One region of the Microbacterium cucumeris genome, then DNA from elsewhere that is predicted to be linked to it. Evidence: riboswitches for the same ligand, from Rfam matches in the RefSeq annotation. Region 1 holds a riboswitch; the other holds the start of a gene.
What was found. Region 1 has a riboswitch for thiamine pyrophosphate ahead of thiM (hydroxyethylthiazole kinase). Riboswitches for the same ligand answer to the same signal wherever they lie in the genome.

Region 1 (7,228 bases):
GGCTGCGTGAGTACGTGGATGTGGCGGCGGACGTCACGCCCGAGGACGTCTTCGCGTCGCTCGTGGCCGTCGGCTTCGAAGAGGAGGAGGTCCACCGCTTCGAGATCACCGGCCCCGTCGTCGTCGGGCGGGTCCTCTCGTTCGAGGAGGAGCCCCAGTCCAACGGCAAGACGATCCGGTGGTGCCAGGTCGACGTGGGAGAAGCCAACGGCGGCGTCCGCGGGATCGTCTGCGGTGCCCGCAACTTCGCCCCGGATGACAAGGTCGTCGTCACGCTTCCCGGTGCCGTCCTTCCGGGACCGTTCCCGATCGCGGCGCGCAAGACCTACGGCCATGTCTCCGACGGCATGATCGCCTCGGCCAGGGAACTCGGTCTCGGCGACGAGCACGACGGGATCCTCGTGCTGTCGTCCCTGGGACTGGACCCCGAGGTCGGCACGGACGCCATCGCGCTGCTGGGACTGGACGACGTCGCCGTCGAGATCAACGTCACCCCTGACCGCGGGTACGCGTTCTCGATCCGCGGCGTCGCGCGCGAGTACGCGCACGCCACCGGGGCGGACTTCCGCGACCCGGCGGAGCACGAGTGGGACGAGGTCGCGCCCGGCAGCGGCTTCCCGCTCGCGGTGACGGCTGAACCGCTGCGCGAGGCGCCCGCCGTGCAGGAGTTCGTGGTGCGCGTGGTGCGCGACGTCGATCCGTCCCGGCCCACTCCGCCGTGGATGGTGTCGCGCCTCGCCCTGGCCGGCATCCGCTCGCTCGGCGTGCTCATCGACATCACCAACTACGTCATGCTCGAGCTCGGCAACCCGATCCACGGGTACGACCTCGACAAGCTCTCCGGGGGGATCACGGTGCGCCGTGCCCAGCCGGGCGAGAAGATGACGACGCTGGACGGTCAGGAGCGCGCGCTGCACGTCGAGGACCTGCTCATCACGGACGAGTCCGGTCCGATCGGGCTGGCGGGCGTCATGGGCGGCGGCACGACGGAGATGTCCGGCGAGACGCGCAACGTTCTCATCGAGGCCGCGAACTTCGACTCGGTGTCCATCGCCCGCACGGCGCGCCGCCACAAGCTGCCGAGCGAGGCGTCCAAGCGCTTCGAGCGCGGCGTGGACCCGCTGATCCCGTTCGTGGCCGCGCGCCGGGTCGCCGACCTCATGGTCGAACTGGCCGGAGGCACTCTCGACACCACGGGCGGCGCGCTGTACTCCGAGGTGGAGATCGCCGGCATCGCGCTGCCGGCCGAGTTCGTACCCGGGCTCATCGGCGTGGACTACGAGGATGCCGAGATCACCGAAGCGCTGGAGACGATCGGCGCCGAGGTCACCGAGACCGCCGACGGCTGGCAGGTGATCCCGCCGAGCTGGCGACCGGACCTCACGGACAAGTGGTCGCTCGCCGAGGAGGTCGCGCGCATCCACGGTCTGGACCGCATCCCCTCTGTGTTGCCGACGCCGCCGTCCGGAAGCGGCCTCACGGCGCTGCAGCTGGGTCGTCGCCGCGTCGCCAACGCGCTCGCCGCCGCAGGTCTGGTCGAGACGCCGGCGTTCCCGTTCACGACCGAGGCGCACAACGACCTGCACGGGTCCGCGACCGGGGAGCACGTCCCCAGCATCCGGCTCGCGAACGCTCTCGACGGACAGGCGCCGTACCTGCGCCGCTCGCTGATCCCCGGCCTGCTCCAGACCGCGCATCGCAACATCGCGCGCGGGCTGACGGACGTCGCGATCTTCGAGACCGGTGTCGTGTTCCTTCCGGAGGAGGGCGTCGCCTACGGGACGGACGAGGTGCCGCCGCTGGGCGTGCGTCCCTCGGACGAGACGCTCGCGGCGCTCAACGCCTCGATCCCGCCGCAGCGCCGCCATGTCGCAGCGCTGTTCACGGGCAACGTGACGCCGCGCCAGCCGGGCCGCGCCGCCGAGCCGTACGGTCTGAGCGAGGCGCTGGATGCCGTGAAGGTCATCGCGGCAGCCGCGGGCGTCGAGATCGATGTCGTCCAAGGGCAGCGCGCAGCGCTTCACCCGGGGCGCACCGGCGTACTGAGCGTGCGCGGAGCCGAGGTCGGCTACGTCGGCGAGCTGCACCCGGACGTGGCATCCGACGCGGACCTGCCAGGCCGCGCGGTCGTGCTCGAGCTGGATCTCGACGGCATCCTGGAGCTCGCCGGTCACCGGGTCGTCGCGGAGAGCCTGTCGACGTTCCCCGCCGCCACCCAGGACGTGTCGCTCGTCGTTCCCGAGGCGCTCGCCGCCGGGGACCTGCGCGAGACCCTCGTGGAGGGCGCCGGCGATCTGCTGGAATCCCTCCGGCTGGTGGACGACTACCGCGGTGAGGGCTTGCCGGACGGGACGAAGAGCCTCACGTTCGCGCTGCGCTTCCGTGCTCCCGACCGCACGCTCACCGCCGCCGAGGCCACGGAGGCGAAGCTCGCCGGCGTCGCGCTGGCCGGCGAACGGTTCGGCGCGACGCTGCGGGAGTGAACTCCTTGCGGTTCTGCGGACCGCGCTGCTGATTCCCGCCGACGCGGCCGATTCATCTGCCGCGGATGCTGAGAAGAGCAGCGCGGTCGCGTCGAGCTCCCGCCCATCGCTCAGCCGGAGGCGGGCAGGATGGAAGCATGACGATCTCCCGCGCGACCCGCAAGCGCCTGAGGGCGGCCGTCGTCGTCGTGGCGCTCAGCGCCGGTCTCAGCGGCTGCGCGCCGGACACGACGCCCGTCGCGGAGAGCACCACGACGCGACCGACGACGCAGCCGTCGGCCACGCCGGAACCGGCCCCGATGACCGCGCTCGAGAAGGCGGCCGAGCGGGTCGCGGACATGCCCGCGCGCGAGCAGGCGGCGCTCGTGGTCATGGGATACGCCGGGGGCACCGACCCGGCCGCCCTGTCCGCCTACGTCGCGAGCGGCCCCGACGGGCTGATCCTGATGGGCGACAACGTCCCGGGCGCACCGGAGCAGCTGCGCGCGCTCACCGACTCCGTGCATTCCGCCTCGGACGACGCGCTCATCGCGACCGATCAGGAGGGCGGTGTGGTGGCGCGGGTTCCCTGGGACGAGCTTCCGTCCGCGTCGGCCCTGAAGGATGCGCCGCCCGCGGAGGCGCGGGCGGCGTTCGCCTCCCGAGCGCGGATGCTGGCGCAGGCCGGGATCGACGTCAACTTCGGTGTCGTGGCCGATGTCCCGAGATCCGAGGGCTCGTTCATCCACGGGCGCTCGTACGGAACCGACCCACAGTCGGTCGCCGATCGGGTCGCGGCGATCGTCGCGGCCGAGCGCGGGTACGTCGCCACCACACTCAAGCACTTCCCCGGCCACGGCGCTGCCGAAGGCGACTCGCATCGCGCCATCCCCACCACGGCGATGAGCCTGGACGACTGGCGCACGCACGACGCGATCCCGTTCGCCGCCGGCATCGACGCCGGGGCGGAGCTGGTGATGACGGGCCACCTGCGCTACACGAGCGTGTCCGACCTGCCGGCATCGCTGTCGCCGGAGTGGTACGCGATTCTGCGCGACGACCTCGGTTTCGAGGGCGTCGCCGTGACGGACGATCTCGGAATGCTGCTGTCCTCCGGCGACCCGGCCTACGCCGACCCGGTCGCGAACGCGGTGGCCGCGATCGAGGCCGGCGCCGACCTGGTCCTCACGATCGCCGGCTCCACGCCCGACACGGCCACCCGCATCATCGAGGCCGTGACGGCGCGGGCGGAGTCCGACCCGGAGTTCGCGGAGCGTCTGTCGGAGGCTGCGACACGGGTGGCGGAGCTGGTCGCGGCGACGCGTCCCTGAGCCGAGCTGCGCCAGGATGGGGGGCATGACAGCCGACCTTCTCGAGCGAGAGCGCGCCCAGTGACCGGCGTCGTCCTGCGGCCCACCGCCCTGACCGCCCCCGCAGGCGCGCGGGACCTCGGCATCCCGCCCTTCCTCGCTCCCGGCGCGCAGATCGACTGGCACTACCGCAAGCCGCGCTGGCAGCACGGGGACGCGTCGAACATCGCCCCGATGCGCGTCGTGCGCGACGACGAACGAGGCCTCGTCGCGTGGCTGGCGGTGGGAACGAGGCTCGAAGGCATGGGCGCCCCGGACGGCCGTCGCATCCGCACGGTTCCGCTCGACCAGCGCTGGCGCGTGCCGCGCACCCGCATCGTCGAGGACTGGTGGGGCAACGGCATCCTGCGGATCGCACCGGCCGACCTGCCGTGGTCGGTCTGGCTCTTCTGGGAGGAGGCGGGAGGCTCCGAGTGGACCTTCGGCGGGTGGTACGTCAATCTCGAGAACGCGCACCAGCGCACGGATCGGGCGACGTACTCGTCCGATCACGTGCTGGACGTGTGGATCACGGCTGACGGCGCGATCCACATGAAGGACGAGGACGAGCTCGTCGCGGCCGTCGAGCAGGGACGCATCGCACCGGAGGAGGCCGCCCTGATCGAGGTTCACGCCGCGGCCGCCATCGCGTCCTTCCACGCGGGGCACTGGGCGTTCGCGCCGGAGTGGGTGCGCTGGCGGCCTGAGCCGTCCTGGACGGTCGCCGAACTGGCGGACCTGCCGTCCTGAACGACCGCTTCGCTAGACTGCGAGGCAGTGACACGGGGTGCCGCATCCGCGGCTGAGAACACACCCGTCGAACCTGATCTAGTTCGTACTAGCGAAGGGATGTCGCGTGAGCGATCGCCTCTGCCCACCGTCCGAAGCCGACCTCGTCACGGAGGCCGGCGCTCTCCTCGATGCGCTGCGCGCGGCGCCACCGCTCACGCACTGCATCACGAACGCAGTGGTGACGGGGTTCACCGCGAACGCGCTGCTGGCACTCGGCGCTGCGCCGGCGATGGTCGACATCGTCGGCGAGTCCAGGATGTTCGCATCCGTCGCCTCGGGAGTGCTGGTCAACCTCGGCACGCCGACGCCCGAGCAGCGCGACGCCGCGCGCGAGGCCGTCGGCGGCGCCGTGGATGCCGGCACGCCCTGGGTGCTCGACCCCGTCGCGATCGGCGTGCTGCCGGTGCGCACCGCTCTCGCCCGAGAGCTCGCCGAGCAGAATCCCACAGCGATCCGCGGCAACGCGTCGGAGATCCTGGCACTCGCGGGTCACTCCGTCGGCGGCCGCGGTGTGGATGCGATCGACAGCACGGATGCCGCGGCCGACGCCGCATTCGCGCTCGCCGAACGCCACGGCGGCGTCGTCGCGGTCTCCGGACCGGTCGACCTCATCACGGACGGCGCGCGCGTCCTGCGCATCGCGAACGGACACGAGCTGCTCACCAAGGTGACCGGCGGCGGATGCGCACTCGGCGCGGTGATGGCGGCATTCCTCGGGACGGCGCGCACCGGCGATCCGTTGGTGACGGTCGCGGCGGCGAGTCTGGTGTACACGGTCGCGGCGGAGAACGCCGCGCGTGCCTCACGGGGGCCGGGGAGCTTCGCGGTCGCACTGCTCGACGCGCTCGCGGCTGTACGGCCGGACGACGTGGCTGCTGCCGCACGTGTCGAAGGCGCCGTCCGATGACCCCGGACCTCTCGCTGTATCTCGTCACCGACACGTCGCTCTGCGGCCGTCGCGGCGTCATCGAGACCGTCCGTCAGGCCGTCGCCGGAGGCGTGCGCGTCGTGCAGCTGCGAGACAAGACGGCGACGGACGCCGAGACGACGGCGCAGCTCGTCGAGTTGTCCCGTGTCATCGACGGACGCGCCCTGCTCGTGGTGAACGACCGGGTGGAGGCCGCGCTCGCGGCGCGGGCGGCGGGAGCGCGCATCGATGGCGTGCATCTGGGGCAGGGAGACGTGTCCGTCCTCCGCGCCCGCGAGGCGCTCGGACCTGAGGCGCTGATCGGGCTCACCGCCCACAGTCCCGAGCACCTCGATGCCGTCCTGGCCCTGCCGGAGGGGACCGTGGACTACCTCGGCGTCGGTGTGATCCGCCCGACCACGACCAAACCGGATCACCCGCCGGCACTGGGCATCGAGGGGTTCCGGTCCTTCGCGCTGGCGAGCCCGCTGCCCTGCGTCGCGATCGGCGGGGTGAGCATCGAGGACACCGAGCGGCTGCGGGATGCCGGAGCAGCCGGCCTCGCAGTCGTCTCTGCGCTGTGCGCAGCCGAGGATCCGCGGACCGCGGCAGCGGAGTTCGTGCGGCGCTGGCGCGCCGCCGGTGTGCCGCGGGTCCTGAGCATCGCGGGCAGCGACCCGTCCGGCGGCGCCGGCGTCCAGGCCGATCTCAAGTCCATCGCCGCGAACGGGGGATACGGGATGGCCGTGCTCACGGCTCTCACCGCGCAGAACACCCGTGGCGTCCGCGGCGTCCACGTCCCGCCGGTCGCCTTCCTGCGCGAGCAGCTCGACGCGGTCTCCGACGACATCATGGTGGATGCCGTGAAGATCGGGATGCTCGCGAACGCCGAGGTCATCAGCGCGGTGACCGGGTGGCTCCGGGAGGTCCGTCCGCCGATCGTCGTCGTGGACCCCGTGATGGTCTCCACCAGCGGCGATCGTCTTCTCGACCGCGAGGCGGAGCAGGGACTCGAGGACCTGCTGCGGCATGCCGATGTCGTGACTCCCAATCTCGCCGAGCTCGCGGTGCTCGCGGGCCGGTCGATCGACGGCTGGGACGACGCGCTCGCCGCAGCCGATGCTGTGTCCGCGCGGATCGGGGCCGCCGTACTCGTGAAAGGCGGACACCTCGACGGCGACGACGCACCCGACGCGCTCATCGACGCGGCACGTGACGTACGGGCGGAGTTCCGTGGAACACGCATCGCCACGGTCAATACACACGGAACGGGCTGTTCGCTGTCCTCGGCGCTCGCGACGCGTCTCGCACGCGGCGAGCACCCCGTCGACGCTGTCTCCGCGTCGCGCCGCTGGCTCCGCGAATCACTCCGCGCGAGCGGCGAACTCGGCGTCGGAGGCGGCCACGGACCGCTTCATCACTTCGCCGGGTCCTGGAGCCGCGGGGGCACGGACACCGCACCGGAGGCCGCCGAGATCGAGAGCGACTGGTGGGAGAGCATTCGCGGCATCCGCCGGAGCATCGACGACGCGGCCTTCGTCCGAGGCCTCGCCGCAGGGACACTCGATCGCGGGCGGTTCCTGTCCTACCTGGCGCAGGACGCACTGTATCTCCGGGAATACGCGCGGGTCCTCGCCGAGGCGGCAAGGCTGGCCCCGACGCCCATGGAGCAGGCGTTCTGGGCGGACTCCGCGCGCGGATCGATCGTCGGCGAACTG
Region 2 (7,228 bases), on a different contig from region 1:
CATCTTCGGCGTCATCGGTCCGCACTCGCAGCGGGCGTTCGGGACGCAGTGGCGCAAGGTCGGCCGACTCAACGCCCGCGTCGAGGAGGCCTTCTCGGGTCACGCCCTGGTCAAGGTCTTCGGCCGTGAGCAGGATGCGCTGGACAAGTTCCAGGTCGAGAACGAGGAGCTCTACCGGGCGGCGTTCAAGGCACAGTTCCTGTCGGGCATCATCATGCCGGCCATGACCTTCGTCGGAAGCCTCACCTACGTCGGCATCGCGGTGCTCGGCGGGCTCATGGTGGCCAGCGGACAGCTGCGGCTCGGCGACGTGCAGGCGTTCATCCAGTACTCGCAGCAGTTCACGCAGCCGCTGAGCGAGCTGGGCGGCATGGCGGCGGTCGTGCAGTCCGGCACGGCGTCGGCGGAGCGGGTGTTCGACTTCCTGGACGCCGACGAGCAGGACCCGGACGGCGACGACGCGGCGAAGATCGCGGACGGCAAGGGCGTCATCGAGTTCGAGAACGTCTCGTTCTCGTACACGCCGGAGCGACCGCTGATCACCGACCTGTCCTTCCGGGTGGAGCCGGGGCAGACCGTCGCGATCGTCGGACCGACCGGTGCGGGAAAGACGACCCTCGTCAACCTCATCATGCGCTTCTACGAGCTGAACTCGGGACGCATCCTGCTGGACGGACAGGACATCGCGCACCTCACCCGTTCCGATCTGCGTTCGCGCACCGGCATGGTGCTGCAGGATCCGTGGCTGTTCGCCGGGTCGATCCTGGAGAACATCCGGTACGGCCGGGCGACGGCGACGGACGAGGAAGTGCTGGCGGCGGCGAAGGCCACCTACGTGGACCGCTTCGTGCACGCGCTGCCGGACGGTTACGAGACGGTCCTCGACGAGGACGCCTCGAACGTGTCGGCCGGTGAGCGCCAGCTGATCACCATCGCCAGGGCGTTCGTGTCGCAGCCGTCGATCCTCATCCTGGACGAGGCGACGAGCGCGGTCGACACCCGTACCGAGCTGCTGCTGCAGCACGCGATGGCGGCCCTCCGCCAGGGCCGGACCTCGTTCGTGATCGCGCACCGCCTGTCGACGATCCGCGATGCCGACCTCATCCTCGTGATGGAGCACGGCGACATCGTCGAGAAGGGCACGCACGACGAGCTCATCGCGGCGCAGGGCGCGTACTGGCGGCTGTACCAGTCGCAGTTCGAGCAGGCCGCGACCGACATCGACGCCGAGGAGGCGATGACCGCGTCCACTCCCGTGGTCGTCACCGGCGAGGCGGAGGATGCCGCGGAGGGCGAGCCCGTCGAATCCGAGTCCGAACAGGCCTGACCGCAGTCCGAAGAGGCCGCCACCCGGAGGGGTGGCGGCCTCTTCGCGTAAGGCGATCAGTCGGTGATGCCGAACAGCTCGAACGGGTGCGTGAGCCGCCACCACGCGCTCGGCGGCTCGATCTCCTCGGCGAGGACGACCGGCACCTCGACCGAGTCCAGCGGTCCCGTGACCGTCAGGGTGCCGACTGCGTCATCCGCCTCGGTGGCATCGCCGAGGTCGAACACGACCTCGGCGGTCGGCGCGGCCGAGTTCCACAGCACGACGGCCGCGTCGGCATCCGTCACGACGTCCGCACTCGCTCCCCACGGGGTGCTCACCTCGCCGACGACGGTCTCGGCGGCGACAGCGGGGCCCTGCGCCTGCAGCGCCGCCTCCACCTGCGCGTACAGCGCCCGGCTCGCCTCCAGACGCTCGTCGTCGCCGTCCTGACCGAGCACCGAGGCGTACAGGCGCACCGTGGTGTCGCCGACTGTGACGTCCTTGCCGCTGAGCAGGTTGTAGTCCCCGTCCAGCGATCCGGTCTTCACGCCGACGAATCCCGGCTCTCCGAGAAGCCCGTTCGAGTTCGTCACGAGACCCGCGCCGGGGAGCTCCACCGAGGCCGTTCCGACGATCTCCGCGAACACCGGATTCGCCATGGCGATCGACGCGAGCTTCGTCAGTGATGCGGGGGAGGCGACGTTCCCCTCGTTGCGGCCGGACGGCGTCACGATCGTGATGTCGCTGAGCCCCCGCGCGGCGAGCCACTGCTCGGCGGCGTCGGCGAAGGCGCTGTCCGATCCCCAGATCTCGTCCGAGAGCCGGTCGATGTAGTTGTTCGCCGACCCGAGCAGAACGCCCTGCAGCATCTGGTACTCCGTGAGCGTCCCGTCGACCGGAACGTCCAGCGCGGACTGGTCGTCGCGGCGGTACGACCAGTAGTCGAGCGTGTCTCCGTAGTCGAACGCGTACTCCGGCCCCTGCTCGCCCGGCTTCAGCGGTCGCTCCTCCAGCACCAGCATGACCGAGACGACCTTCGTCACGCTCGCGATCGGTGCCCGATCTCCGGTGGACGACGCCGTCCCGATGCCGTCCACGCTGATCGCGGCACTGCCGTCGGCGGGCCAGGTCACCGCGGCGGCCTCGGCCGCGACCGGTTCCACCGCGACGGCCTCGACCGTCGGCGGGAGCTCATGAAGCGGCCACAGCAGCGCCGTGGCGGAATAGGCGACGGCGAGCGCGACCAGGGTCCCCAGCGGAACCAGAATGCCCGGGCGCAGGATGCCGCGCCGCGGGGCGCCCACCAGGAGGTCGGGCCCGTCGTCGCGGTCGGTCGACGTGTCGATCGCAGCGGCCCCGCTCGCCGCGGCCACCGCGAGCGGATCGACCCAGAGCAGCGCGGTCGCGGGAGAGTTCTCGTCCGCCCAGGCGGCGGGACGCTCCATCGCGGTGTCCGCGGCCAGGAGAGCGGCGACCTCCGCGGTGTCGTCGTCGCGGGCGTCCGCGTCGGTCTCGGCCGCGCCGCCTGCTTCCGCGTCGGAGACGATCACGGTCGCGGGTGTCTCGCCGGTCTCGGGATCGGACACGATGGCGGTCGCGGGTGCCTCGCTGGTCGCGGCGTCGGAATCCTGCGTCACGTCGATCGGAACCTCGATGCCGGTGCCGGGCCCTGCATCCGACGCGATCGCGGTCTCCGCATCCGTCGTGACGTCACTGCCGGCCTCGGACAGGACCCGGACATCGCCAGCCGGCGCCGCGACGGTCGCGGCATCCGCCGTCGAATCGGTCGCGGCGTCGTCATCGGTCAGGACCGCGGTCTCGGGATCCGGAACAGCGTCGGACCCGACGTCCGCGGCATCGCCCGCAGCCTGCTCGGACGCGGCCTCGGGTTCCGCGGATGCGCCGCTCGAACCGGTCGCCGCCCCGTCCACGATCATGCGCCGACGACGCTCCCGGCGCGTCAGGGCGCCGCCGCCGTCGGTCTGCTCGTCGAGGGTCACCCGCATACGCTACCGAATCCGCATGTGACTCCCCCGTATTGGCATCGGAGTAAGATCGTGCTCACAACCCACGGGAGTCCGGCGAGCCGGGCTGAGAGGAAGCGATCCGCGCTTCGACCGTCGAACCTGATCCGGATCATGCCGGCGCAGGGAGGAGAACAGATGAGTACGTCCACGCCCGCACCCGCTTCGAACGAAGCATCCGTCGCAGCATCCGCCGGTGCGCATCCCTGGCGCTGGCGCGTCGTCGACATCGTCGTCGCCGCCGTCCTGGGGGTCGCGCTCGGCCTGGTGTTCTGGGGCTGGAACACGATCGGCTACGCCTGGTTCGGCGCCGCCGACGCGCTCACCCCCGGTCTCGGCGGGATCGCCGTGGGCATCTGGCTGCTCGGCGGCGTCGTCGGCGGGCTCGTCATCCGCAAGCCCGGAGCGGCCCTCGTCGTCGAGCTCGTCGCGGCCATCGTCTCGATGATGATCGGCAACGTGTGGGGCGTCTCGACCGTGCTCTCCGGCCTGGTGCAGGGCCTGGGTGCCGAGCTCGTCTTCGCGCTGTTCCTCTACCGTCGCTTCGGCATCGTCGTCGCCATGCTCGCCGGGGCGGGCGCGGGGGCCGCGGCCTGGATCTTCGAGCTCTTCTACGGCAGCTCGCCGAACATCCTGAAGTCGCTCGAGTTCAACACCATCTACCTCACCACCGTCGTGATCTCGGGCGCGATCCTGGCCGGCATCGTCGGTTGGCTGCTCGTGCGCGCTCTGGCCGTGACCGGTGCACTGAACCGCTTCGCGGCCGGGCGAGAGCTCGTCCGCGAAGTCTGAGGGCGGGATGAGTGCCGCCCGGCCGGCTCGGGTGCAGGCCACGGGCTGGGGATGGCGATACGCCGGCCGCAGGCTTCCGGCCGTGAGCGACGTCTCCTTCACGATCGAGCCGGGGGAGCGCGTGCTGCTGCTCGGCGCGTCCGGGGCGGGCAAGTCGACGCTGCTGGCCGGGATCGCCGGCGTCCTCGGCGACGCGGATGAGGGTGTGCGCACCGGGACCCTGCTGATCGACGGCGCCGCGCCGGAGTCCTCGCGCGGTCGAACCGGTCTGGTCCTGCAGGATCCGGATGCCGGGATCGTGCTGTCCACCGTGGCCGACGACGTCGCCTTCGGCTGCGAGAACCTCGGCGTTCCGGCATCCGAGATCCCCGGGCGCGTGTCGGAGGCGCTCGCCGCCGCCGGTCTCGATGTGCCGCTCGGCCGTCCGACCAAGGCGCTCTCGGGCGGACAGAAGCAGCGCCTGGTCCTCGCCGGTGCTCTCGCCATGCGCCCCGGCCTCCTGCTGCTGGACGAGCCGACCGCCAATCTGGACCCCGTCGGCGTGCAGGAGGTGCGAGCGAGCGTCGAGCGGGCCGTGGACGAGACCGGCGCCACCCTCGTCGTCGTCGAGCATCGCACGCCGGTCTGGGTCGACCTCATGACACGCGTGATCGTCCTCGCCGCCGACGGCGGGCTGCTGGCCGACGGCGCCCCCGCCCGCGTCTTCGCCGAGCACGGCCCGGCGCTCGCCGACGCGGGCGTGTGGGTGCCGGATGCCGGGATCGAGCTGCCCGCCCTGCCGGACGCCACCGGCGACGCCGTGCTGTCGGCGTCCGAGCTCACGATCGCGCGGGACGCGCGCAGCCCCGTCCAGAGCGGGCTGGACGTGCGCGTTCCTCGGGGAGCCGCGACCGTCGTCACGGGGGCGAACGGTGCGGGCAAGTCCACTCTCGCCCTCACCCTCGCCGGACTCATCCCCGAGCGGGACGGCGAAGTGCTCGCCGCGGAGGATCTGGCAGGACGTCGCGGGCGGCGACCCTTCCGGTGGTCCTCCCGCGAGCTCCTCACCCGCATCGGCACCGTCTTCCAGGAGCCTGAGCATCAGTTCCTCACGCAGACCCTGCGGGACGAGCTGGCGGTGGGCCCGAAGGCGCTGGGCTGGGATCGCGCGCGGACGGACGCCGTCGTCGACGCACTGCTCGAACGACTGGACCTCGCGCCCCTCGCCCTGGCGAACCCGTTCACGCTGTCCGGCGGCCAGAAGCGCCGGCTGTCCGTCGCGACGGTGCTCGCGGCATCCCCGGCGGTCATCGTCCTGGATGAGCCGACCTTCGGGCAGGACCGGAAGGGATGGATATCCCTCGTGTCCCTGCTGCAGGAGGAGATCGCCCGCGGGCGCTCGATCATCGCCGTCACGCACGACGAGGGTGTGACACAGCATCTCGGCGGGCACCGCATCGAGCTGGAGAGGCGGGTGGCCGCATGACCGGCACACTGCACGCGCTCCGCGCAGAGACCCGGGAGTCCCTCTGGCTGGACGGAGTGAACCCGGTGACGAAGCTCCTCCTCGCCCTCGTGCTGTCGGTGCCGCTGTTCGCCTCGATCGACGTGACCAGCGCGCTCGTGGCGATCGCCCTGCAGCTGCTGTGCCTGCCGCTGACCGGTCTGAGCCTCGGCACCGTCCTCCGGCGCCTGCTGCCCATCGCGATCTTCGCTCCGATCGCCGGGGTCAGTATGCTGCTGTACGCCGAACCCGCAGGCCGCGTCTACTGGACCTTCGGATTCGCGACCATCAGCGACGACTCGATCGCGCTGGCGGTCGCCGTGAGCCTGCGCGTGCTGGCGCTCGGCCTTCCGACCATCCTGCTCTTCGGTCGCACGGACCCGACCGAGCTCGCCGACGCGCTCTCGCAGGTCGCCCGGCTGCCCAGCCGGTTCGTGCTCGGCATCCTGGCGGGGACCCGCATGCTGGGACTGTTCCTCGACGACTGGCGCACGATGGCACTCGCCCGGAGGGCGCGCGGCGTCGGCGACGCCGGGGCCCTGCGGCGGTTCTTCTCGATGGCGTTCGTGCTGCTCGTGTTCGCGGTGCGCCGCGGGACCAAGCTCGCCATGGCGATGGAGGCGCGCGGCTTCGGCTCCGGCATCCCGCGCACGTGGGCGCGCCCCTCGCGCCTGCACGGTCGGGATGCCGTGGCGCTCGTGGGTGGGCTGGCGATCATGGCACTGGCGATCGCCGCCGCGATCGCCGTCGGCAGCTTCCGCTTCGTGTGGAGCTGACTCAGCTCGCGTTCCACAGGTCGCGGTAGTAGGCGAGCCGTTCGCGGTCCGGCTCGACGCCGTAGGCGGCGATGAGGGCGTCCTCCCACCCGGGACCCACGTTCCATTCGGTGCTCATCGAGGCGACGGCGATGTCCGCCCACCGGTCACCGACACCGAGCGCGGCGAGGTCGACGTGCGCGAGCGGTCGCCCGTCGTCACCGACCAGCGTGTTCGGCATGCACGCGTCACCGTGACAGACGACGAGCCGGTCGATCTCCGGTGCGTCGTGCAGCGCTTCGGGGATGCGGATGCCGCGGCGAGCGGCGTTCTCGAATCGGCTCTCGACGCTCCACTCCCATGGGCACTCGGCGACGGGCAGGGCGTCGTGCAGCCGCCGCAGCCCGAGGCCGACGGCGCGCACCGCGGCTTCCGGTTCGGCGATCCAGCGCGGGTCCACGGCGCTGCGGCCGGATATCGCGGCTGTGACGAGCCATTCGTGCTCGGCATCCTGGTCCTGCTCCAGCACTTCGGGAACCAGGATCCAGCGCCGCGTCCACCGCATCCGCTCGGCCTCGTCGCGCATGTTCGCCTCAGCGTCCCGAGGACCCCACTTGATGTAGCGGTCGTCGTCCGTGCGGAAGGTGAGCCCGCCGATCCCGTTCTCCCACACGGGCGTCAGCGCGGCGCCGCGCGCGAGCGCGCGCACGCGGCCGGGGACGGCGATGGAGGCGGCGGGGATCGTCACAGCAGCTCGCGCAGCGCCTCATCGAGCACGACGGCGTGATTGTGCTCGGTGTCGTGCGCGGCGTAGACGAGAGTCACGACCGGATGCCGCTTCACGACGTCCGCGAGCTCGCGCAGC

Region 2: it holds a riboswitch for thiamine pyrophosphate, as region 1 does, so the genes downstream of both, AC3RXZ_RS12655 (ECF transporter S component) here and thiM (hydroxyethylthiazole kinase) in region 1, are expected to answer to the same signal.

Annotation. Positions count from the first base shown of each region.
Region 1 covers NZ_JBYRIZ020000002.1:522,953-530,180, forward strand. The annotation lists gene pheT (phenylalanine--tRNA ligase subunit beta) at 1-2,483, shown strand, start outside; gene AC3RXZ_RS09100 (glycoside hydrolase family 3 N-terminal domain-containing protein) at 2,621-3,793, shown strand; gene AC3RXZ_RS09105 (ribonuclease FAU-1 family protein) at 3,854-4,561, shown strand; TPP riboswitch at 4,585-4,678, shown strand; gene thiM (hydroxyethylthiazole kinase) at 4,668-5,510, shown strand; gene AC3RXZ_RS09115 (bifunctional hydroxymethylpyrimidine kinase/phosphomethylpyrimidine kinase) at 5,507-7,228, shown strand, end outside.
Region 2 covers NZ_JBYRIZ020000004.1:208,471-215,698, forward strand. The annotation lists gene AC3RXZ_RS12645 (ABC transporter ATP-binding protein) at 1-1,327, shown strand, start outside; gene AC3RXZ_RS12650 (D-alanyl-D-alanine carboxypeptidase family protein) at 1,384-3,309, opposite strand; TPP riboswitch at 3,370-3,479, shown strand; gene AC3RXZ_RS12655 (ECF transporter S component) at 3,472-4,125, shown strand; gene AC3RXZ_RS12660 (ABC transporter ATP-binding protein) at 4,133-5,590, shown strand; gene AC3RXZ_RS12665 (energy-coupling factor transporter transmembrane component T family protein) at 5,587-6,384, shown strand; gene AC3RXZ_RS12670 (aminoglycoside 3'-phosphotransferase) at 6,386-7,111, opposite strand; gene AC3RXZ_RS12675 (DUF488 domain-containing protein) at 7,108-7,228, opposite strand, start outside.